3 regions of the Dyella sp. 01N448 genome follow, and region 1 is predicted to be linked to each of the others. Evidence: predicted binding sites of a transcription regulator. Region 1 holds the regulator's gene; each other region holds the start of a gene.
What was found. The regulator sigma-54, encoded in region 1, starts transcription at its own class of promoters, with help from an activator protein. The targets are predictions, from matches to a motif close to TGGCACGNGCNTTGC.
Positions count from the first base shown of each region.

Region 2: a site for sigma-54 is predicted at 1,763-1,777, ahead of AC1DKY_RS18515 (fimbrial protein). Genes of this name have one in related genera too.
Region 3: a site for sigma-54 is predicted at 5,757-5,771, ahead of AC1DKY_RS16930 (flagellar basal body-associated FliL family protein). Genes of this name have one in related genera too.

Region 1 covers NZ_JBFTQX010000008.1:140,081-148,071, reverse strand. The annotation lists gene AC1DKY_RS15360 (KpsF/GutQ family sugar-phosphate isomerase) at 218-1,228, shown strand; gene AC1DKY_RS15355 (KdsC family phosphatase) at 1,321-1,860, shown strand; gene lptC (LPS export ABC transporter periplasmic protein LptC) at 1,905-2,525, shown strand; gene lptA (lipopolysaccharide transport periplasmic protein LptA) at 2,416-3,039, shown strand; gene lptB (LPS export ABC transporter ATP-binding protein) at 3,039-3,758, shown strand; gene AC1DKY_RS15335 (RNA polymerase factor sigma-54) at 3,882-5,360, shown strand; gene hpf (ribosome hibernation-promoting factor, HPF/YfiA family) at 5,651-5,974, shown strand; gene hprK (HPr(Ser) kinase/phosphatase) at 6,093-7,043, shown strand; gene rapZ (RNase adapter RapZ) at 7,047-7,940, shown strand; gene AC1DKY_RS15315 (PTS sugar transporter subunit IIA) at 7,984-7,991, shown strand, end outside.
Region 2 covers NZ_JBFTQX010000015.1:46,612-54,602, reverse strand. The annotation lists gene AC1DKY_RS18525 (fimbria/pilus outer membrane usher protein) at 1-256, opposite strand, end outside; gene AC1DKY_RS18520 (fimbrial biogenesis chaperone) at 253-996, opposite strand; gene AC1DKY_RS18515 (fimbrial protein) at 1,082-1,615, opposite strand; gene AC1DKY_RS18510 (hypothetical protein) at 2,057-2,662, shown strand; gene AC1DKY_RS18505 (helix-turn-helix transcriptional regulator) at 2,693-2,926, shown strand; gene AC1DKY_RS18500 (alpha/beta hydrolase) at 2,940-4,517, shown strand; gene AC1DKY_RS18495 (ABC transporter ATP-binding protein) at 4,514-5,248, shown strand; gene AC1DKY_RS18490 (ABC transporter permease) at 5,251-6,453, shown strand; gene AC1DKY_RS18485 (dipeptidyl-peptidase 3 family protein) at 6,572-7,991, shown strand, end outside.
Region 3 covers NZ_JBFTQX010000011.1:61,264-69,254, reverse strand. The annotation lists gene fliF (flagellar basal-body MS-ring/collar protein FliF) at 1-119, shown strand, start outside; gene fliG (flagellar motor switch protein FliG) at 243-1,238, shown strand; gene AC1DKY_RS16950 (flagellar assembly protein FliH) at 1,235-1,882, shown strand; gene fliI (flagellar protein export ATPase FliI) at 1,879-3,240, shown strand; gene fliJ (flagellar export protein FliJ) at 3,237-3,671, shown strand; gene AC1DKY_RS16935 (flagellar hook-length control protein FliK) at 3,706-4,890, shown strand; gene AC1DKY_RS16930 (flagellar basal body-associated FliL family protein) at 5,839-6,339, shown strand; gene fliM (flagellar motor switch protein FliM) at 6,353-7,369, shown strand; gene fliN (flagellar motor switch protein FliN) at 7,366-7,704, shown strand; gene fliO (flagellar biosynthetic protein FliO) at 7,710-7,991, shown strand, end outside.

The sequences.
Region 1 (7,991 bases):
GATCCGGTCAGGAACCGAACCCAATGGCAGCGACTATGACGTTAAAATGCGAATATGCCATGTTAATGGAAAACCTCTGTCGCAGAAACGACACGTGACGTCAGCGCCCTCTCAATTAGGCCGTTGATCACCCACAACCTATTGATACACCCGAGTTTCCCGTCTACAGACGCCCATTCAGGGTTATGACGGGAAACCGCAAGACTTTTGAGGACGCATGAACGCCTACGTCGCCCCAGCCAACCCGCTTGCGATCAACGCCGACGCCATCGTGCAGAGCGCGCGCACCGTGATCGCCACCGAGGCGGCGACCATCCGCGCCCTGGAGCCGCGCATCGGCCCCGAATTCGTGGAAGCCTGCCGCCTGATCATGAGCTGCGCCGGCCGCGTGGTCGTCACCGGCATGGGCAAGTCGGGCCACGTCGCCCGCAAGATCGCCGCCACGCTGGCGTCCACCGGCACGCCCGCTTTCTTCGTCCACCCGGGTGAAGCCAGCCATGGCGACCTGGGCATGATCCTGCCGCAGGACATCGTGCTGGCCCTGTCCAACTCGGGCGAAACCGACGAAGTGCTGTTCATCCTGCCGGTGATCAAGCGCCAGGGCATCCCCCTGATCGCGATCACGGGCAACGCTAATTCGTCGTTGGCGGACCAGGCCAATGTGCACCTGGACGCCAGCATCGCCGCCGAAGCCTGCCCGCTCGGGCTGGCGCCCACGGCCAGCACTACCGCTGCCCTGGTCATGGGCGATGCCCTGGCCATCGCGCTGCTCGAGGCCCGCGGCTTCACCTCCGAAGACTTCGCCCGCTCCCATCCTGCAGGCAGCCTGGGCCGTCGCCTGCTGCTGCACATCAGCGATGTGATGCACACCGGCGAAGGCATTCCGGCGGTGCCGCCGAACGCTTCGCTGACCCAGGCGCTGATGGAAATGACCCGCAAGCAGCTGGGCATGACCGCCGTGGTCGACGCCGATCACCACCTGCTCGGCGTGTTTACCGACGGCGACCTTCGCCGTGCGCTGGACGATGACGACCTGGACCTGCGCGGCGCCACCGTGGCCGAGCTGATGACCCGCGGCCCCAAGACCATCGGTGCGGACAAGCTGGCCATCGAGGCCGCCCAGCTGATGGAAAAGCACCAGATTCACGCGCTGCTGGTGGTCAACGACAAGCAGCAGGTGGTGGGAGCGCTTAACATTCACGATCTGCTCCGCGCCCGTGTGGTCTGATCGAAAGGCTCGGCTGCTATCTATTCCTGCGTGCACCGTCTGCGCTGACCGGCGTTTGACGGTATCGCCCTTTCCTCTTGCCGACGGCTCCCATGTATCTGGCTGACCTTCCCGCCGATGTTCTCGCCCGCGCCGCCAAGATCCGCCTCGTCGTGTTCGACGTGGACGGGACCCTGACGGATGGCCGCCTGTGGTACGCCGAAGATGGCCGCGAGACCAAGGTTTTCCACGTGCATGACGGCCTGGGCCTGAAACTGCTGATGGGCCAGGGTGTGCACGTGGCCATCATTTCCGCCCGCATCAGCCATCCGGTGGCGTTGCGCGCGGAGGAACTGGACATCGCCCACGTCTACCAGGGCCAGGGCGACAAGCGCGCCTGCCTGGAGCAGTTGCTGGAAGCGCTGAACCTGGCGCCGGAACAGGCCGCCTTCGTTGGCGACGACCTGCCCGACCTGCCCGCCATGCGCATCGCGGGCCTGGCTGTCGCGGTGGCGAACGCCCATCCCTGGGTGGCTGAGCAGTCGCACTGGCGCACCCGCCTGGGCGGTGGCCAGGGCGCGGCCCGCGAGGTCTGCGACCTGATCCTGCATGCCCAGGGCAAGACCGATGCCGAGCGGGAGCGCTGGCAGTGAGCTTGCGATCTTATCTGCGCGACCGGGGTCTCCCGGTGGCGATCGTGCTGATCGGCCTGGCCACCGGTGCGGCGCAGTTGCTCTACTGGGCGCTGGCGCCCGCGCCGAAGGTCAGCGACTTCGTGGGCCCGCCCCGTTCGGGCTATACGCTGACCAATTTCCAGCTGTGGTCGTACGACGTGGATGGCTTGCCGAGCTTCGAGATGGTCGCCCCGCACCTGGAGCGCCGCGAGAACGACGAGTCGCTGTACATCAACACGCCGGACTTCACGCTGCCCTCCAATGAGGCCGGCGTGCCGCCCTGGCTGGGCAAGTCGCTGTACGCCTGGGTCGACAAGAGCGGCACCCTGCTCAAGCTGCAGGGCCCGGTCTACATGCACCGGGCGGCCTTTGCCCAGACCGATGCGGCCGAGATGCACACCTCCGAGGTCACTGCCTGGCCAAAAGAAAACCGAATGGTGACGGATGCCCCAGCGCATATGAAGCAAGGCGCACGTACACTTAACGGGGTGGGCATGCGTGCCAACCTCAACACCAATCATCTGGAGCTGTTCGATGAAGTCACCGGCTCGTTTCCGCCGCGACCCAAGAAGTCTCAAGCTGCACCTCGCCCTGCTGGGCCTGGGACTGCTCATCCTGCAGCCGGCGCTGGCCAAGCAGGATGACCGCAATCAGCCGATGAACTTCTCGTCCAAGTCCATGGACGGGTTCAACGCGCCCAATACGGTCACCACGCTCACCGGCAATGTCGTGGCCACGCAGGGCACGATGAAGCTGACCGGCGCCCTGGCCAAGCTCTACCTCGATGCCGACACCCAGGTGGCGCGTGCGGTCGTGACCGGCAACCTGGCCCATATCGAGCAGCTCGACGACGCCGGCAACCTGATGCAGGGCGATGCCTTGCAGCTGGACTACGACAACATCAACGGCATTGCGGTGCTTACGGGTAACGCCGTGGTGCGCCAGCAGGGTCGCGGTGAGTTTCATGGCGACAAGCTGGTCTACAACACGCAGACCTCGCTGATCACCGGCGAAGCCGCCGGCGACGGCCTGGTGCACGGCGTGATCCTGCCCAAGCAGAAGCCCGCAGGGGCTCCGGTGCCTGCCGCTACGCCGCCGAAGCCGGGCACGCCGCCAGCGCCGCCGCAACCGGCCACGAAACCGGCCGAGGGCCACTGATGCTGTCTGCTGAAGGTCTGCAAAAAAGTTTCAAGGCGCGGCAGGTCGTGCGCGACTTTGCCTTTTCCATCCGCGAAGGCGAGGTGGTGGGTCTGCTCGGCCCCAACGGCGCCGGCAAAACGACGTGTTTCTACATGGTGGTCGGCCTGATCGAAGCCGACGCCGGCACCATCAAGCTGGACAAGCAGGACATCACCGGCCTGCCGATGCACCAGCGCGCCAAGCTCGGCATCGGTTATCTGCCGCAGGAAGCCTCGGTGTTCCGTCGTCTTACCGTGGCCGACAACATCATGGCGGTGCTGGAACTGCGTGAAGGCTGGGACGAGAAGCGTCGCACCAACGAGCTGGAAAGCCTGCTGGACGAGCTCAAGATCGCGCATATCGCCGACCAGAAGGGCATCAGCCTGTCCGGTGGCGAACGTCGCCGCGTCGAAATTGCACGCGCACTGGCCGCGCATCCGCGTTACATGCTGCTGGACGAACCGTTCGCGGGCGTCGACCCCATTTCGGTGGGCGAAATCCAGCGCATCGTGCGCCATCTGAAGGAACGCGGCATCGGCGTGCTCATCACCGACCACAATGTGCGCGAGACGCTGGGCATCTGCGATCGCGCGTACATCCTCAACGACGGTGAAGTGCTTTCGCGTGGAACGCCAGCACATATCCTCGCCGACGAAAAGGTCCGCGAGGTGTACCTGGGTCGCGAATTCCGCCTGTAACGGCTGCGGAACAGCCGACCGTCAGGGCTAAATCTGAGGTAGTACGCGATTTCGCCTTCGACCTATGGCCGACCCAGGAGGCAAGAGTTAGGATGACCTTCACGTTCATCCTGACCGGCTGGCATGAAACCCGGACTGCAGTTTCGCCTCAATCAGCAGCTCACGCTGACACCACAGTTGCAACAGGCCATTCGCCTCCTGCAGCTGTCGCAGCTTGAGCTCGAGGCTGAGCTGCGTCAGATCGCCGAAAGCAATCCCCTGCTCGAGTTCGCCGACGACAACCCCGACAATCTCGAGGGTGACGAACGCGAGTCCGAGCCGCCGATGGATGCGATACCGGTCAGCTCGTCCAGCTCCAGTAGCAGCAGCGATACCGTCGACGACGCCGAAGCACCCGAATGGGGTGATGTGGAGCGCGACGGCGGCAGCGACGATCCGGTCGACTTCTCGCTCAGTGGCGCCTCTTCGCGCAACAACAACGCGGACGAAGACGGTTTCGAGCCGCAGAGCGCCGCGCAGGAAACGCTGCAGGAACATCTGCTGTGGCAGCTCAACCTCACGCATATGAGCGCGCGCGATCGCACCATCGCCACGGTGTTGATCGACGCACTCAATCCGGATGGTTATCTCACCGAAAGCATGGAGTCGCTGATCGCGGCCCTGGCCACCGACGTCAGGGCGACCGAAGCGGAAGTGGAGTACGTGCGGCACATGCTGCAGCGCTTCGATCCCACCGGCGTGGCAAGCATCGACTTGCGCGACTGCCTGCGCGTGCAGCTTGAGCAGTTTGATGCGGACACACCGCAGCGCGAACTGGCCTTGCGCATCGTCGACGCCGAACTGGAATTGCTCGCGCGCAACGACATCGCACGGCTTGCGCGCAAACTGCGCGTGAGCGAAGACGATACCGCCGCTGCAGCCGTGTTGATCCGCAGCCTCGATCCACGGCCGGGCGCGGCACTCGATATCACGCCGGTCGAATATGTCGCCCCCGATGTCTATGCACGCAAAGACGTGGGTCGCTGGCGGGTCAGTCTCAATCCCGATTGCCAGCCGCGACTCGGACTCAACCAGCACTATTGCGGCCTGATCGCCCAGGCCCGCGGCACCGACGCCAGCTGGATGCGCGGACAGCTGCAGGAGGCGCGCTGGCTCATCAAGAGCCTGGAATCGCGCGCTGAGACGCTGCTGAAGGTGGCCGAAGCCATCGTGCGCCGGCAGAGCGCCTTCCTCGATTACGGCCCCGAAGCCATGCACCCCCTGGTGCTGCGCGAAGTGGCCGAGGAAGTGGGCATGCACGAATCGACCATTTCACGTGTAACTACCCGCAAATACATCCATACGCCGCGGGGCACGTTCGAACTCAAGCATTTCTTCTCCAGCGGCGTGTCCACCGAAGACGGTGGCAGTGCGTCGGCCACCGCCATCCAGGCCATGCTGCGCAAGCTGGTCGATGCCGAGGACCCGCGCAAGCCGCTGTCCGACCAGGCCATCGCGGAGGAGTTGCATCGCAAGGGCATTCAGGTTGCCCGACGCACCGTCGCCAAATACCGCGAAGCCATGCGTATTCCCAGCTCCAGCGAGCGCCAGCGCGCTGGCTGAACGAGTTTGCCCGCGTCTGCGGCAAACCGCCCCGGGAACTTGGCGGCAAAAAAGGCGTCCCCATACTCATAGGTAAGTCGATACGACGGGAAATCTGTCATGTCTGAGGCGTGAAGGTCTTTCTAACGCACAGGCAACTTCAGAGGTGCATAGTGACTATCCCGACTTGGTGAGGAGGCCTGAGAAAACCTTCGCAATACCGGAGTTTTCAAAGGTGTGTCGGCCACGACATGGGCGTCCGGCGCATCGATTCCAGCCGCGTCTGCGGCAAGTACCAGAGGAGGCGCAACATGCAAGTTCAACTCAGCGGTCAGCAGATTGAAGTCACCCCGGCCCTCCGGGATCACGTGAACAACCGGCTTGACCGCCTCACCCGCCTCGATGAGCGCATTCTCAGCCTGAGCATCGTTCTCTCCGTGAACAAACTGCAGCAGCGCGCCGAGGGCACGCTCAATGTCACGGGCAGCACCCTGCACGCCGAAGCGCTTGAGAATGACATGTACGTCTCCATCGACGTGCTCTTCGACAAGCTGGTGACCCAGTTGCGCAAGCACCGCGAGAAGATCTGCGACAAACATCAGCGCGCCGCCCGCGAGGAGCGCCTGTACGGCTGATCTGTGCCAGGCCCGCCCGGCTCCGGGCGGGCCCTCTGCCTCATCCAAGGCGTCCGCCGGTGCGAACTGGCACAATGTCCATGTAGCTGCCCTGTTCCGGCGGCGCAAAGGACAAAGCTTGGACCGGCTCTCCGCCCGACAACTCTATGACAGCGTTCACGAGCGCATGGCCTTGCGCTGGGTGTCCGGCATGCGCGGCGAATCGCGCGCGCTCGAACAAGCCGCGACGACCACGCGCCGCCCCTCGCTGATCGGCTACCTCAACGTCATCTATCCGAACAAGATCCAGATCATCGGCACCGAGGAGCTGAACTACCTCGACAGCCTCGATTCGCGCCAGCGCTGGGAGGCGATCAACAAGATTGCCGCCTACCAGCCGGTGGCGATGATCGTGACCAAGGATCAGGCCATCCCCAGCGACCTGCGCGAAGTGGCGGAAGAAACCAATACGCCGCTGTGGATCAGCTCCAAGCGCGGCCACGAGCTGCTGACCTGGATGCAATACCATCTGGCGCGCATCCTGGCGCCCAAGGTCACGCTGCATGGCGTGTTCCTGGAAGTGTTTTCCATCGGCGTGCTGATTACCGGCGAATCGGGTTCGGGCAAAAGCGAGCTTGCGCTGGAACTGATCAGCCGCGGTCATCGACTGGTCGCCGACGACGCCACCGAATTCACCCTGATCGCGCCGGACGTAATCGACGGCACCTGCCCCGAGCTGCTGCAGGACCTGCTGGAAGTGCGCGGACTGGGCGTGCTGAATGTGCGCGAGATGTTTGGTCACACTGCGGTCAAGCCCTCCAAATACCTTCGCCTCGTCGTGCACCTGAAACCGCTGCGCGAGGGGGAAGACACCGATGGACTCACCCGCCTCACCGGCGATATCGGCCACCGCGAAATCTTCGAGGTGCCGGTGCCGATGATCACCATCCCGGTGGCGCCCGGTCGCAACCTTGCCGTGCTGGTCGAGGCCGCCGTGCGCAACCACGTGCTCAAGAGCAAGGGCATCGACCCGGCACAGACTTTCATCGACCGCCAGGCGCACCAGATGCGCCGGCTGCCTCCGTGGTGACCCATGAGCGACACGATATCCACTAGCAACCCAGCCGACGCGATCAACCTGATCGTGCTCACCGGCATGTCCGGCGGCGGCAAGACAGTGGCCTTGCGCGCGCTGGAAGACCTGGATTTCTACTGCGTCGACAACCTTCCCACCGCCCTGCTCCCACAGTTGGTGGCGGCGGTGAGCCGCAATGTGGAAGGCAAGCGTCGCCATGTCGCCGTCGGCGTGGACGTGCGCAATCCTGGCGAAGACCTCAAGCGCATGCCGGCCATCCTGTCGGAGCTGGCCGCCGCGGGCGTGAAGGCGCACCTGATCTTTCTCGACTGCCGCGACGATGTGCTGATCAAGCGCTATTCGGAAACGCGTCGCCGTCACCCGCTTTCATGGCAAGGCCTGTCGCTGGCCGATGCGATCGCCGAAGAGCGTCGCGTGCTGCGCCCGCTCTCGGCCATTGCCGACAAGGTGATCGATTCGAGCGAACTGAACGTGCATCAGCTGCGCCGACTGTTCGCCGCCGGTTATGCGGAGGCCACCGAAGGCCTTACGCTGATGTTCCAGTCGTTCGCGTTCCGCCGCGGCCTGCCGCTGGACGCGGACTTCGTATTCGACGCGCGCTGCCTGCCGAACCCGCACTGGGATCCCACGCTGCGCCCGTTGTCGGGCAAGGATGCCGCCGTGAGCGCCTACCTCGATGCGCAGCCCTTGGTCGCCGAATACTTTGCCGATACGGCGCGCTGGCTCGACACCTGGCTGCCGCGCTTCGAAGCGGACGACCGCAGCTACGTCACCATCGCCATCGGCTGCACCGGCGGTCGACACCGCTCGGTGTATCTGGTGGAAAAGCTTGCCGCCCATTACCGCGCGCTACGCAATGGCGTGCTTACCTTTCATCGCGAACTCGAGTGATAGCCATGCTGAGCATCCTTGCACTACGGATCGGCACGCCGTCATGAGCGT
Region 2 (7,991 bases), on a different contig from region 1:
TCACCACGTTGCCGCGCTCGAAGCGCGAGAGGTCGTTCGTGTTGCTGCCGGCGCCGGAGAGCAGGCTGCGATCGAAGTTCGCATCGATCGCTGCCGATGCATCGGCACCGGAGGCGGCTGCGGCGGCAGCCGCATGGGAAGAAGCACTCAGGCCAAATAGCACGCCGGCGATAGCCACGCTCAGCACCACGCGGGCGCCGACGGCGAGGCCGTTGGTGCTCGTGCGGTGGCTATGGCAGGCGCGCAGATGAATCACGGCGACACCGTGCTCTTGTAGCTGTCGGCTGCGCCGTAATCATTGATGGCCGAGAACGACACGACACTACCGGCCGCCGGCTTCTGACTGTTGCCATGCAGCGGCAGGCGCAGGTCCGACAGCGGAGCGACCATGCCGATTTCGGCACCGACGTTGTTACCGCCACTGGCGACGGACAGTTCGGAGATCGTTACGTGGTAGGGCGTGGGGTTGTGCGCTTCAAGCGCAAAGCCCTTGCCGTCGGCCACGATCTTCCAGGTAAGCGCGCCCGGTGCCTTGAGCGGGTCGCCCTGCAGGCCGGTCGGACGGTAGAAAAGCTTCAGACGCGAACGCAGCGCCAGCTGCAGAAGATTCTGGCCTTCCGCTTGCGGGCCGGTGGGCTTGGGCGGCACTTCGAGCACGTTGAGCCAGAACAGCGATTCCCGGTCAGCCGGCAGCTGCTCATGGGTGAAGACAACGCGCAGGCTCTGTTCCTTCTTCGGCTCCATGCGGAACAGAGGAGGGGTGATCAGGAACGGCACATCGACTGACTCGGGCGTGGAATGCACGTCGCCGCGGTCGATCCAGGATTCCACCAGCACGGGGTGGTCGTTGTCGTTGGTCAGACGGACGGTGACTTCGCCGTCCTTCGCGGGGAACACCACGCGGGTGCCGCCGATCAACACATTGGCCTGGGCCTGGGGAGCGCTGAGACACAGGGCCATCAGGCCCGCGCCGATTGCGCAGACTAACTTCCTCATCGGGAATTACCTCAGTGGGATCAGGGCCGCTGATGTTGTCAGCGGGAGTGCGCCGGAGCCAGGTGGCTCCGGCGCGTGTTGCGACTTACTGGTAAAGCATCGTGAACTGGACGCTGGTGGCGACCGTACCGGCACCCGCAGCGGCGGTGGCGTAGTACTGGGCGTAGTAGTTCAGCGTGCCGGCGCCGCCGGTCAGCGTGGCCTGGGTCGAGTTCTGTGCGCCCGAAGCGCTGTTCAGCGCGATGGCCGAGAAATCAGCGCCATTGAGCAGCTGCACTTCAACGCCGGTGGCGGTGCCGGTGGCGTTCTTCAGGTTGCCGTCGCCCATCACGGTCGGACCCGGCTCGAAGAAGGTGGTGGCCTTCGTCAGCGAACCGCAGCCGGTCAGGGCGATGGAGAACGGGGTGCGGCCGGCAACAGCGGCTGCGGCATTCAGCGAGGTGGTCGACACGGTCGGCAGGGTCACGGCGATCGCGGCCGGGCTGTTGGCGCCGTTGATCTTGCAGGTCGAGGCGTTGATGTTGCCGCTGATGGTGATGGTGCCGTCGACGGCCGAGGCCGAGAAGGCAGCGGTGCCGAGGATGGCGGCCAGAGCGGCGGAAACCAGAATCTTCTTCATACGATGTCCTTTGATTGACGTAAGTTTTTGAGCAAGCAACGAGTCATGCGCTTTCGGACCAAATGGGACATCGCCCCCCGCAGCGCCTTTTAGGCTTCTGGCCCCCACCCCTCGGGTCGGTCTTCCAGTTCGCTTACCGCCCTCAAAGCAACCCCCGTGCCAACGACAGCGAGACGCTAAAAACCCCGCAATCTGCCGAAAGTGAGATGTAGTTGTTAAATGCAAGTGACGAATTTTGTGAGTCGAGCTGGGTCACATCCGACGCTATGGGCAGCTCAATGTGCAAATTGGGTCACATTTTCGGAGATGTCCGATGGCCAGGACCGTTAAGTTTTGCGCCGGGCCGGCCGATACAGGCCTCTGTGTAAAGCGTGCTTGACACGCCTCAGGGGCTGGACGTAGCCTGTGTCAAGTCAGCTTGACACTGGACTCAGGGCCTCTATGTCTCGCCTCACCTATCGGCAATACCAGCGGCGCACGCTGTTCGCGATCACCCTCTATACGGTGTTCATGCTGTCCGTCTGGCCGATCGTCCATACGGTCGGCAGCCTGCCCCTGAAGATCCTGCTCGCGCTGGCGCCGCTGCTTCCCATGTTCTACGTGCTGGCCCAGCTGGCCCGGCTTATCCGCGACAGCGATGAGCTGGAGCAGCGCACCCATCTGATCGCCTTGGGCGTGGCGACCGGGGTAACCGCGGCGCTGAGCTTGTTGGGTGGCTTCCTGTCGATTGCGCAGGTGCTGCCGCTGGATGGTTCGGTGCTGATCTGGGTCTTTCCACTGATGATGGCCAGCTACGGAATCACTCGCTGGTACGTGGCGCGCGCCTATGGGCATGACGCGGCCTGCACAGGCGAGAGCGGCCTCGCGCCGGCCGGTCGTCTGTTGCTGCTCGCCCTGATCACGGGCGTGGCAGCGCTTTACGCATGGCGACATGACTGGGACAGCTTCCGCATCGGGCTGTTGTGCGGCATGGCGGGCGCGTCGGCGGTGCTCGGGCTGCTGCTGGGCATGGCGCGCTGGCGCACGCGTGGGCTGCCCGATGACTAACCGGAATCGTCGTGCCCTGGTGGGCGTACCGTGAATAACCGTATCCGTGAACTGCGCGGCGAGCACGCCTGGTCGCAGGCCGACCTGGCCGATCGTCTGGATGTATCGCGCCAGACGGTGAACGCGATCGAGACAGGCAAGTACGATCCAAGTCTGCCGCTGGCCTTCAAGATTGCGCGGCTGTTTGGCCTTTCCATCGAATCGATCTTCGAACCGGAACCGCCGGTGACGCTACCGGCGATTTCGCGACATCCAATGGAGTGAGGGGAGTACACCCATGGCAAGCAAAGGACGAACCGCCTTTCGCCTAGGCATCGTGGTCATCGCACTGGCGATACTGGGCTGGAAGCAATTTCATCCGCAGGCGAGTGCAGGCGCGCAAGACACCGCCGCTTCCGCCGACACAACCCAGGCGCCCGCCAAAGCCGCTAAACCGCAGACGTGGACGCTGGGCTCGCTCACGCTCACGCCGTGCGAGCTGGGGGAGCCCAACAGCGGGCTTTCCACTGCCGCGTGGTGCGTACCGTTCGAAGTGCCCGAGAATCGCGACGATCCGAACAGCCGCAAGATCCACCTCAAGCTCGCGGTGATCCGCAGCAGTGCACAGGTCGCCAGCAAGGACATGCTGGTGATGCTGGCGGGCGGGCCGGGACAGGCGGCCACGGAATCGTGGCCGGGCGTGTCGACGGCCCTGCAGCCGCTGCTCGCGCATCGCCATGTGGCGCTGCTCGATCAGCGTGGCACCGGCGGCTCCAATCCGCTCACCTGCAAGGATGAAGGCGAGGGCACGGAAGGCGGCTCCGAAGATGTCGACGCCAGTCCTGAGCGGCAGAAGCAGGAAACCGAACGTTGCCTCAAGCAGCTCGACGGCAAGGCAGATCCTCGCTACTACACCACCACCATCGCCGCACAGGATCTGGAAGACGTGCGCAAGGCGCTGGGTTCGCCGACCTTTGATCTGGTCGGCGTGTCCTACGGCACGCGCATGGCGCAGCAGTACGCCATGCGTTATCCCCAGGCCGTGCGCAGCCTGGTGCTCGATGGCGTGGTGCCGAACGAACTGGTGCTCGGCGAAGACTTTGCCCGCAACCTCGACGATGCGCTCAAGGCGCAGTTCGCGCAGTGCACGGCCAACGAGGCCTGCCGCAAGCGTTTCAACGATCCGTACCAGACGCTGTTCCAGCTGCGCGACGCGCTGCGCGCCAATCCGCACAAGGTGAGCTTCCGCGATCCGCAAACCTATCAGAGCGTGCAGCGCACCCTCAGCGAATACTCGCTGGCCAGCGTCGTGCGCATGTTCGCCTATTCACCGCTCACGGCCGCACTGCTGCCGCTTTCCATCGATGCCGCGGCGCATGGCGACGTCGGCCCGCTGCTGGGGCAGGCCAAGCTGCTGTCGGGCGATCTTTCCGACACCATGAACGGCGGCATGCAGCTCGCGGTGATCTGCAGTGAGGATGCCGATCTGCTGACGCCGCGCGAAGAGGATGCGCACAGCATCCTGGGCACGCGCATGGTCGATACGCTGCGCAACACCTGTTCGGTGTGGCCCAAGGGTTCGCGGCCGGCCGATTTCCACGAGCCGCTGAAAACCGATACGCCGGTGCTGCTGTTCTCCGGCCAGTTCGATCCGGTCACGCCGCCGCGCTACGGCGACGAGGTGGCCAAGAACCTGCCCAACTCGCGCCACCTCGTGCTCGCCGGCCAGGGTCACAACGTGATCAACGCGGGCTGCGCGCCGCAGATCGTCAAGCACTTCATCGAAGACCTCAAGCCCAAGGTACTGGACACCACCTGTCTGGAGCGGATGCATCCCACGCCGACCTTCATCGACTTCAACGGAGCGACGCCATGATCGAGGTAAAGGATTTACACAAGGCGTTCGGCACCGTCAAAGCGGTGGATGGCGTCAGCTTCAAGGCTCGCGATGGCGAGATCACCGGCCTGCTCGGTCCCAACGGTGCAGGCAAGACCACCACGCTGCGCATGCTGTATACGCTGATGAAGCCCGATCGCGGCCAGGTGCTGGTGGACGGCATCGATGCCGCCAGCGACGCGCTTGCCGTGCGACGCCAGCTGGGCGTGCTGCCGGATGCACGCGGACTGTACAAGCGCCTCAGTGCGCGCGAAAACATCGATTATTTCGCTCGCTTGCACGGTCTGCCCGAGGACTTGATCGTCAGTCGCCGCGAGGCGCTGGTGAAGGCGTTGGAAATGAGCGACTTCGCCGATCGCCGTACCGAAGGATTCTCCCAGGGCCAGCGTGTGAAGACGGCGATCGGGCGCGCGCTGATCCACGATCCGCGCAATGTCATTCTCGATGAACCGACCAATGGCCTGGATGTGATGGCCACGCGAGCGCTGCGGCAGTTCATGCAGCAGCTGAAAAGCGAGGGGCGCTGCGTGCTGTTCTCCAGTCACATCATGCAGGAGGTGGCGGCGCTGTGCGATCGCATCGTGGTCATCGCCAACGGCCGCGTCGTGGCGGACGAATCGCCGGCTGCGCTGCGCGACCAGACAGGCGAGGCTAACCTCGAGGATGCCTTCGTGAAGATCATCGGCAGCGAAGAGGGCCTCGCCGCATGAACATGAAAACTATCACGCCGGTGGCACGCACGCGCGCCTTCCTCACCGTGTACATGAAGGAGGTGCGCGAGAACCTGCGCGACCGACGCACCATCATGAGTGCGTTCCTCACCGGTCCGCTGCTGGGGCCGATCATCATGGTGATGTTGCTCAACATCACTCTCAACCGTCAGCTGGACAAGGCCGAGAAGCCGCTGCCGGTGCCGGTGGCCGGGGCCGAGTACGCCCCCAACCTGATCAACGCCTTGAAGGCCGAAGGCATCGTACCCAAGCCGCCCATCGCCAATCCCGAACTGGCCGTGCGCAAGCAGGATGCCGATGTGGTGCTGCGCATTTCGCCCGACTATGCCACGGCGTGGCGCAAGGGCGAGGCCGTGCAGGTGGAGTTGATCTACGACTCCTCGCAACGCGATGCCAATGCTGCGGTGGATCGTTTGTCGCAAGTGGTCGAAACCTATGCACGCCAGCAGGGTGCGATGCGTCTGGTGTCGCGCGGACTTTCGCCGAGTACCGCGTGGCCGGTGGTTGCCGCCAAGCGCGACCAGGCCACGGCGCAGGCGCGTGCCGCACTGGTGTTTTCGATCCTGCCGTACTTCTTCGTGCTCACCGTGTTCATGGGCGGCATGTATCTGGCGATCGATCTCACTGCGGGCGAACGCGAGCGGCAATCGCTGGAACCGCTGTTCGCCAATCCGGTGGCGCGCTGGAAGATTCTTGCCGGCAAGCTGGCGGCCATCTGCACGTTCTCGGCGATCAGCCTGCTGATCAGCCTGTTGGCGTTCGCCGTGGTGGGCCGTTTCATTCCGACGGAAAAACTCGGCATGGAGCTGGATCTCGGCCTGCGCTTCAGCGGGCAGGTGTTGTTGCTGATGCTGCCGCTGATCGTGTTGCTGGCCGCGCTGCAGTCGATGGTGGCGGCATTCGCCAAGAGCTATCGCGAAGCGCAAACCTATGTTTCGCTGCTGATGTTCGTGCCGGTGCTGCCCAGCATCCTTCTGTCCACCATGCCCATCAAGGCACAGGAATGGATGTACGCCGTGCCGCTGCTCGGGCAGCACCTGGGCATCATGCAATTGCTGCGTGGCGATGGCGTCACGGCGGACCAGTTCGGCCTGTGCCTGGCGGGTAGCCTGGCCGCCTCCATTGTGGGGGTGCTGGCGACGGCGCATTTGTATCAGTCCGAGCGGCTGGCGATTTCGGGGTGAGGTAGGCGCTGTTTTTTAGCTCGTCATTCCGGCCTGCGCCGGAATGACGAAAATGGAGGTAGACGCGCGTAACTCGCCGCGCGCTACCATGGCGCTTTCCTTCTATCGAGAAAGCGCCATGCGTCGCCATCTGCTTGCCCTGAGTCTTATCGCCATCCTGGCCGGCTGCAGCTCGCACGATAGCAACGCGCCTGCCGGAGCTGCTTCCGCGCCCGCGCCGGCCAGCACCACGCCGACCGTGCCGCCGCCGTCCACGGATGCGGACATCGCCACCCAGGGCTTGGCCAACTACGCGTCGGTCAAGCTCACGGCGGATCTCTCCGGCTTCGACGACAAGCAGAAGCAGATGATCGCGCTGCTGATCGAGGCGGCCGATGTCACCAACGACATCTACTGGCAGCAATCGTGGGGCGACAAGGCTGCCTTGATGGCGCGCATTCCCGACGATGTCACGCGCCAGTACGCCCAGATCAACTACGGCCCATGGGATCGCTTGAACAACGACCAGCCCTTCGTCGCCGGCGTGGGTCCTCGCCCGCCGGGCGCCCAGTTCTATCCGGCTGACATGACCAAAGAGGAATTCGACAAGTCCGATCTCAAGGACAAGGCCGGCCTCTACACCGTGCTGCGTCGAAATGCCCAGAACGCACTGGCGGTGGTGCCTTATCACGAGGCCTACCAGGCCGACCTGCAGCGCGCCGCCGGACTGCTGCGCCAGGCGGCGGATCTGGCAGCCGACAAGGAATTCGCGGGCTATCTCAAGAAGCGCGCCGATGCCTTGCTCAGCGACGATTATCGCCCCAGCGATTTCGCCTGGATGTCGATGAAGAATAATCCGGTCGACATCGTGATCGGTCCCATCGAAACCTATGAGGACCAACTGTTCGGCTACAAGGCCAGCTACGAAAGCTATGTGCTGGTGAAGGACCAGGCGTGGAGCGCCAAGCTCGCGCGCTTCACCAAATACCTGCCCGAACTGCAGCGCGAGCTGCCGGTGGGCGACAAATACAAGGCCGAGAAGCCCGGCGCCGATGCCGATCTCAATGCCTACTTCGCCGTGTACTACGCGGGCGACGCCAACGTCGGCGCCAAGACCATCGCGATCAACCTGCCCAACGACGAAGAAGTGCAGCTGAAAAAGGGCACGCGTCGCCTGCAACTGGAAAACGTGATGCAGGCGAAGTTCGACAAGATCATGCTGCCGATCGCCAAGGCGTTGGTGGCAGACGATCAGCAGTCGCACCTCACCTTCGATGCCTTCTTCGAGAACACCATGTTCCATGAAGTCGCGCACGGCCTGGGCATCAAGAACACGCTCAACGGCAAGGGCATGGTGCGCACGGCCTTGAAGGACCAGGCATCGAGCTTCGAGGAAGGCAAGGCCGATATCCTCGGCCTCTATATGGTCAGCAAGCTCGCCGACAAGGGTGAGCTGGACAAGTCCAAGCTGATGGACAACTACGTCACCTTCCTCGCCGGCATCCTGCGCTCGGTGCGTTTTGGCGCCAGTGATGCGCACGCCAAGGCCAACATGGTGC
Region 3 (7,991 bases), on a different contig from region 1:
GCGTGCCGCCGCAACTGGCGTACGAGCAACGCATTGGCCTGGCCCGCCGCATGGTCGGCGAAAATCCCAAGCAGGTGGCGCAGGTGGTCAAGAGCTGGGTGGGCGAAGATGGCGGCTAAGCGCGAATTCGCACGACGTCCGCATGGCCAGCGTCGACATCGCATGTCGTCGCTGGCTCCTCAGCGGCAGGCGACGGTGAAACAAGTCAGCGGGCAGAACGCATCATGAAAGCAGAAACGCCAATCGGCGGCGCGCAGCGTGCCGCCATCCTGCTGCTCACCCTGGGCGAACAGGACGCGGCCGAGGTGCTCAGGCATCTGAGCGCACGCGACGTGCAGGCGGTGGGTTCGGCCATGGCCAGCCTCACCAATGTCACCCGTGAGCAGGTGGAAATGGTGCTCGCACGCCTCAATGAAGACATGGGGCGGCACACCTCGCTGGGCGTCGGCACTGAGGAATACATCCGCAAGATCCTGGTCAATGCACTGGGCGAGAACAAGGCGGGCGGCCTGATCGATCGCATCCTGCTTGGTCGCTCCAGCAAGGGCCTGGAGTCGCTCAAGTGGATGGAGAGCCGCGCCATCGCCGAGATGATCGGCCAGGAACATCCGCAGATCATCGCGCTGGTGCTGGCTCATCTGGAACCGGATCAGGCGGCCGAAGTGATCGGTTACCTGGCGCCGCGCGTGCGCAGCGATGCAGTGATGCGTATCGCCACGCTCGACGGCGTGCAGCCGCATGCGTTGAACGAGCTGGACGAAATCATGGAGCGCCAGTTCGCCGGCGGCAACACCAAGAAGCTCAAATCCGCGAGCGTCGGTGGCCTCAAGGCTGCGGCCAATATTCTCAACGCGATGGAAACCAGCCGCGAAAACGAGTTGATGGCGGCCATCCGTACCCACGACTCGGGCCTGAGCGGCCGCATCGAAGAATTGATGTTCGTGTTCGAAGACCTCGGTGACCTCGACGACCGCAGCATGCAGACCCTGTTGCGTGAAGTGCCGACCGCCCGCCTGGTCACTGCGCTCAAGGGCGCCGAGCCCGGCGTGCGCGAAAAGATCTTCGCCAATATGTCCAAGCGCGCGGCCGACATGCTGCGCGACGACCTGGAAGTATCCGGTCCGGTTCGCCTCAGCGAAGTGGATTCGGCGCAGAAGGAAGTGCTCGCCATCGCGCGCAAGCTGGCCGATTCGGGTGCCATCAATCTCTCCGGCACCGGTGACGAGCTGGTCGCATGAATGCCGTGATGAACCGCGACAAGTTGCTGCCCTTTGAACGCTGGCTCCCGCCCGAAGTGGGCGAGCCGGTGGCAGTCGAGCCGACGCCAGAGCCGGTGCAGCAGCCAACCGTGCGCGAGCTGGAATCGATCGAGCAGCAAGCGCGCGAAGAGGGCTATGCCGCGGGCCTCGCCCAGGGCATGGCCGAGGCGCAGCAGGTCTTGCACGAACGCATGCAGCGACTGGACGCCTTGCTGGAATCGGCCGCCCGTCCCCTGCGCAGCATGGACGAACTGGTGGAACTGGAACTGACCCGCCTGGCCATGACGGTGGCGCGCCAGGTGTTGGCGCACGAGTTGCGCACCACCCCCGACCTGGTGGTGGAAGCCGTGCGCCAGGCGGCGCTGGCGCTGCCTTCGGCCAGCGGCAACCTGCGCGTGCGCCTGCATCCGGATGATCTGGCCTTGCTGCGTTCGCTCGAGATGGTGGAGTCGCACTGGCAACTGCTGCCCGACAACAGCCTGCAGCGCGGCGATTGCCTGTTGGAAAGCGAGCGCTCGCGTCTCGACGCCCGCGTTGAAACACGGCTCGCCGCGGTCGTGGATGCCGTGCTCGGCGCCGAAGCCGAAGGCATCGACGAAGATGCCGACGAGGTGCGTGGATGAACGCGCCCAGCCCGTCGCGTGCCGCCTTGTGGCAGGAGCGACTGGCCCGTCGTCGGCAACGCGCCATCGGCGCGCGCACGCTGACCGTGGAAGGGCGTCTGCGCCGCGTCGTCGGCCTTACGCTGGAAGCGGAAGGCTGCGAGGCGCCCCTGGGTGCGCGCTGCCTGGTCACCACGGCTGATGGCAGCGAACTGGAAACCGAAGTGGTCGGCTTCGCCGATGAACGCCTCTTGCTGATGCCTGTCACCGAAATGCATGGCGTGCTGCCCAACGCCCGCGTGCGTCCATGCGCGCATACCAGCGGCCTGCCGGTGGGCATGGCTTTGCTGGGCCGGGTGGTGGGTGCCGACGGCGTGCCGCTCGATGGCCTTGGCCCGCTCGATGTGGACGAGCACGCCCTGCTCAAGAACGAACCGATCAACCCGATGGCGCGCAAGCCCATCGATACGCCGCTCGATACTGGCGTGCGCGCGATCAACTCGCTGCTCACGGTTGGCCGCGGCCAGCGCCTTGGCCTGTTCGCCGGTTCGGGCGTCGGCAAGTCGACCCTGCTTGGCATGATGACGCGCTACACCGACGCCGACGTGGTGGTGGTGGGCCTGATCGGCGAGCGCGGCCGCGAAGTGAAGGAATTCGTCGAACACACGCTGGGCGCCGAAGGGCGCGCGCGTGCCGTGATCGTCGCCGCGCCGGCGGATGCGCCGCCGCTCAAGCGACTGCGCGGGGCGCAGTACGCCACCGCGATCGCCGAGTGGTTCCGCGATCGCGGCCAGCGCGTGCTGCTGCTGATGGATTCGATCACGCGCTATGCGCAGGCGCAGCGCGAGATCGCGCTGGCGATCGGCGAGCCGCCGGCCACCAAGGGTTATCCGCCGTCGGTGTTTGCGATGCTGCCGGCCTTGGTCGAGCGTGCAGGCAACGATGCCGAAGGGCGTGGTTCCATCACCGCGTTCTACACCGTGCTCACCGAAGGCGACGACTATCGCCACGATCCGATTGCGGATGCCTCGCGCGCGATTCTCGACGGTCATATCGTGCTGTCGCGCGACCTGGCCGAAGCCGGCCACTATCCCGCCATCGATATCGAAGCATCGATCAGCCGCGTGATGCCGGCGGTCGTGAAGCGCGAACACCTGCGTTCCGCCCAGCGTTTTCGCCAGGTCTATTCGGCGTATCGCCAGCAGCGCGATCTGATCACGGTGGGTGCTTACCAGAAAGGGTCCGACCCGCAGGTGGATCACGCCATCGCCATGTGGCCGCGCTTGCGCGACTTCCTGCAGCAAGAGGTGGACGCGCCGACCACGCTCAACGACGCCATTGGCGCACTTGAAATGCTGACCGCCGGAGGCACGCCGTGACATCCCGCGCAAACCGCCTGCAACCTGCCGCCGACCTCGCGCACGACCGTCAGGAAACGGCCATGCAGCGCCTGGCCGAGCAGCAGCAAAAGCTCGCCAAGGCCGAGCAGCAGCTGGAAGAGCTGCAGAAATACCGCGCCGAGTACGCCGAGGCGCAGGGCGGGGTGAGCGTGAGCGCCTTGCTCAACCGGCGTCAGTTCGTGGAGCGCATCGACCAGGTCATCGCGCAACAGATCAACGAAGTGGCGCGCCAACGCCGCGTCCTTGATGGCGCGCGCAACCAGTGGCGCGAAGCCCACGCCCGCGAGCAGGCGCTGGGCAGTGTGATCGATCGCTACCGCGAACAGGAACGCAAGAGCGAGGACCGCCGCGAACAGGCCGAGGTCGACGAACGCAATCAGTACCGCCGGCCGGCGAGGGGGCTCTCGTGAGCACCGCCATCAACGCATTCCAGGAGATCATCGTATGACCTCGTCCATTGCCGCGGTGGTGAATCTGCCGCCGACGAACGCGCCTGTCAGCGATACGACGAGCGCATCGTCCAGCGATCCGAACAAGGATTTCAGCAAGCCCTTGCAGCATGCCCGTCAGCAGTTGGCGCAGCAGAGCGACCCGTCACGGCCCGTGCACGGCCGGCACGCATCGGCAAAGGCCAGCTCCTCGACTCCATCGCAGTCACCCGCCAAGAGCAAGCAGGACGACAAGGACGACGACAAGTCGGCCTCTGACGCGCCCGCCGCTGCCGCCGCGATGCTCGCCTTGCTGGGCCAGAGCGTGCCGGCTTCGGCGGCTGCCAGTGCGGTCCCGGCGGCGGCTGACGGTGAAGATGCGACGGACGCTCTCACTGCCGCGGCTGCATCCGTTGTGACGCCGGCCACCGTCGCACTGCTCGGTGCTGCGCAAGCAGCGGGGCAGGCAAAGGCAGGCGGCGCGGCTGACCTGGACAAGGGCTTGGGTGGGATTGAGGACAAAAGCCTTTCCATGGCGACGCAGGACGTGGGCGACGGCAATGACGCCGTGGCCGCGCCGGCGACCGATACCACGCCGACCACGCAGGGCGACGCATTCAGCACGGCCTTGCAGGCATTGACGGCGTCTTCGAGCCAAGGCAATCACAGCGATGACTCGGTCGATGCACTGAAGAATCTCACTGCCCAGGCGATGTCGCAGCAACCGCAGACTTCGTCGAACGTGGCGACCGCGCCCGCTCCGCATGCGCTCACGATGCAATCGAGCGTGGGGTCGCCTTCGTTCGGGCAGGAACTGAGCCAGCAAGTGACCTGGCTGGGCGGCCAGGACGTCAAGGAGGCACGCATCCGCCTGCATCCTGAGGACCTTGGCGAGCTTGATGTGAAGGTGAGCGTGAAGCAGGACCATGTGGACGTGGCCTTCATCGCGCAACACCCGCAGGCCGTGCACGCCGTGCAGCAGACGCTGAGCCAGCTTGATTCGATGCTGGCGCACCATGGTTTGACCTTGGGGCAGGCGCAGGTGGGGCAGGGCAATACAGGGCAGGGCTCTTCTCAGGCCGGGACGTCGGGTGGTTCCTCTTCCGGGTCTGAGAGTGGGGTGGCTGAGGGTGTGGGTGAGTTGGCTTGGATGGCGGCGCCGGTGATGAAGGTGGTGGGGTTGGTGGATATGTTTGCGTAGTCGCTTTTTTCTCCCTCTCCCTTTTGGGGAGAGGGTTGGGGTGAGGGGCCAACCTAGCCTCGTAGTTTGGAAGTGCCGCAGTCCTCTTTTGATCGTCATCCCGGCGGAGGCGGGAGGGGCTCGTCGGCTGCCGAATGGCTGGTCATCCAGTTTCGTCGGTCTCCGGTTGTCGCCTTACCGCCAGCGTGCCGCCTACGCGGCGGGCGTTTCGTCTGCCTGCCGGCAGCCGAGTTACTTTTCTTTGCTTGCCCAAAGAAAAGTAACCAAAAGAAAGGGCCCCCCGGATGACGCGCCTTCCGGGCTGCGCCCTCCAGGTGCGCGGTCGGGTTACGGGGTTTTTCGACAGAACATCCCTGTCCTGTCGAAAAACTGGCCGCATCCATGCGGCCACCCTTCGGGCTTTCCTCCACCCGCCCGCCGCGTCATACGGAGACCCCTAGGGCAAGAGCCACATCAAGAGCCGAACAACGCCCTGGCGTCGCGGGCCGGCAGCTTTTTTGTAGGAGCGCACTTGTGCGCGACCAGCCTACGGAGCGGAGCACCCAGCGCCGCGGTCGCGCACAAGTGCGCTCCTACAAGGGTGCGCTTGCCGTGGATCTTGGATTAAAGGTTGCGGGTCGCCCTTTGTGGGAGCGCACCCTGTGCGCGACAAACCTACGGAGCGGTACACCCCAACGTGGCTGTCGCGCACAGGGTGCGCTCCCACAGGTGAGCGGGCACGGTCAAACGCAGACGGGTCGCCCACGCGACAAGCTTCCGACCACCGCCACCACCCCGTCACGCCCAATCCCCGACACGCGTCAAGAAAGCGCCGCGATTCCGTCGCGATCCCTCGCAAACCCAGTCGCAGCAACGTCTCCCGCCGATGGCATGCCGTTTGCAGATAACGGACATGTGCCGCCCGTGGCGGGTGGCCGATGACTGAACTTTGATAGGGATTGATTTCGCATGGCTCAGAACGAGCAAGCAGAAGCGGCGGCCGCAGCGCCCAAGAAGGGATCGAACAAGCTCGTGCTGATGATGGGCGTGGCGTTGCTCGCCATGGCCGGTGTGACTGGTTACCTGGTGATGAACTCTCGCAGCAGTGCGCATGGTGCGGAGGGCGATGAGCCGAAGGTAGCGCTGTCCAAGCAGGAGCAGTACCTCATGCTGGATCCGCCGTTTGTCGTCAATTTCAAGGACGACCAGTCCATGCGCTTCCTGCAGGTGGGTGTGAGCCTGATGTCGCATGATGCGGCGGCGCTGGCGGCGGCCAAGGATGCCGATCCGGTGATCCGCAATGCGCTGGTGATGCTGTTCAGCAGCCAGGACTACTCGATTCTCAGCGACGCCGCGGGCAAGCAGAAACTGCAGGCGCAGGCGCTGGACGCGGTGCGCAAGATCATCGAGAAGCGCCTGGGGCGTCCGGGCGTGGAAGCGCTGTACTTCACCAGCTTCGTGATGCAGTGACGGGACAGCGGCGATGAGCGACCTGCTTTCACAGGAAGAAATCGATGCCCTGCTCGACGGCGTGGAAGGTGGCGCCGTCGAAACGGGCAATGACGAGCCCTTGCCGCCCGATGCGGTGATCTCGTACGACTTCACCCAGCAGGACCGCATCGTGCGCGGTCGCCTGCCCACGCTGGAAATGGTCAACGATCGCTTTGCGCGCTTCTTCCGCACGGCCGTGTTCGGCGTGCTGCGCAAGACCTGCGAAGTGTCGGTGCTCGGCGTGAAGATGATGAAGTTCGCCGAGTACGTGCATGCGCTGGCCGTGCCCAGCAACCTCAACCTGGTGCGCATCAAGCCACTGCGCGGGACCGCGCTGGTGGTGATGGAGCCGCGCCTGGTGTTCACCGTGATCGACAACTTCTTCGGTGGCGACGGCCGTTTCCATGCGCGCATCGAGGGCCGCGATTTCACGCCAACCGAAAACCGCGTCATCCAGATCATGCTGACCGAGCTGTTTGCCTCGATGGTGGAAGCGTGGGCGCCGGTGCTGCCGCTCAACTTCGAATACCTCAATTCCGAAATCAACCCGCAGTTCGCCAATATCGTCAGCCCCACCGAAACGGTGGTGGTGTCCAAATTCCATATCGAACTCGACGGCGGTGGCGGCGAAGTGCATCTGACCCTGCCGTACGCCATGGTCGAGCCGATCCGCACCTTGCTCGACGCCGGCGTGCAGAGCGACCGCGTCGATCGCGATCACCGCTGGGCCGAAACGCTGCAGGACGAAGTGCTGGATGCGGAAGTGGAGCTCAGCTCGCTGCTGCTCGAAACGCGCCTGAGCATCGGCGAATTCCTGCGCCTCCGTCCGGGCGACGTGCTGCCGATCCAGCTGCCGGAATTCAGCACGGTATTCGCCGAAGACGTGCCCGTGTTCCGTGGCCGCTACGGCCAGCACAACGGCCGTACTGCCGTCCGCTTCCATGCCCAGACGGGGCGCCGCGAAGTGCGCCTGTCGACCGAAACCACCCTGGAGATTGACCTCGCATGACCCCCAATGACGCCGCCAGCGCTACCCAGCGCGTCGAATTCGATCAGCTGAGCGCCCCGCTGGGCGAAGGCTCCGAAGTCAACCTCGACATGATTCTCGATGTACCGGTCACGCTCGCCATGGAAGTGGGCCGCACCCGCATCAGCATCCGCAACCTGTTGCAGCTCAACCAGGGCTCTGTGGTGGAACTGGATCGCTCCGCCGGCGAACCGCTGGACGTGTTCGTCAACGGCACGCTGGTGGCGCACGGTGAAGTGGTGGTGATCAACGACCGCTTCGGTATCCGTCTCACCGACGTGATCAGTCCGGCCGAGCGCGTGCGCAAGTTGCGGTGAGCACGATGATGGCCCTGGTCCTTCCCGTTGCCGCTGCGCCCGAGATCAATGTCGGTGGCGAGCTGGTGCGCGTGGTGTTGAGTCTCGCGGCGATCATTGCGCTGATCTTCGTGGCCGGCTGGTTCAGCCGTCGGCTGCAGGCACGCACGACGCCGGGCGGGCGCCGCATGCGCTGCGTGGAAACCATGGCGGTGGGTGCGCGCGATCGCCTGATGCTGGTGGAGGCAGACGGCAAGCGTCTGCTGATCGGCATGGGGCAGGGCGGCATGCGCACGCTGCACGTTTAT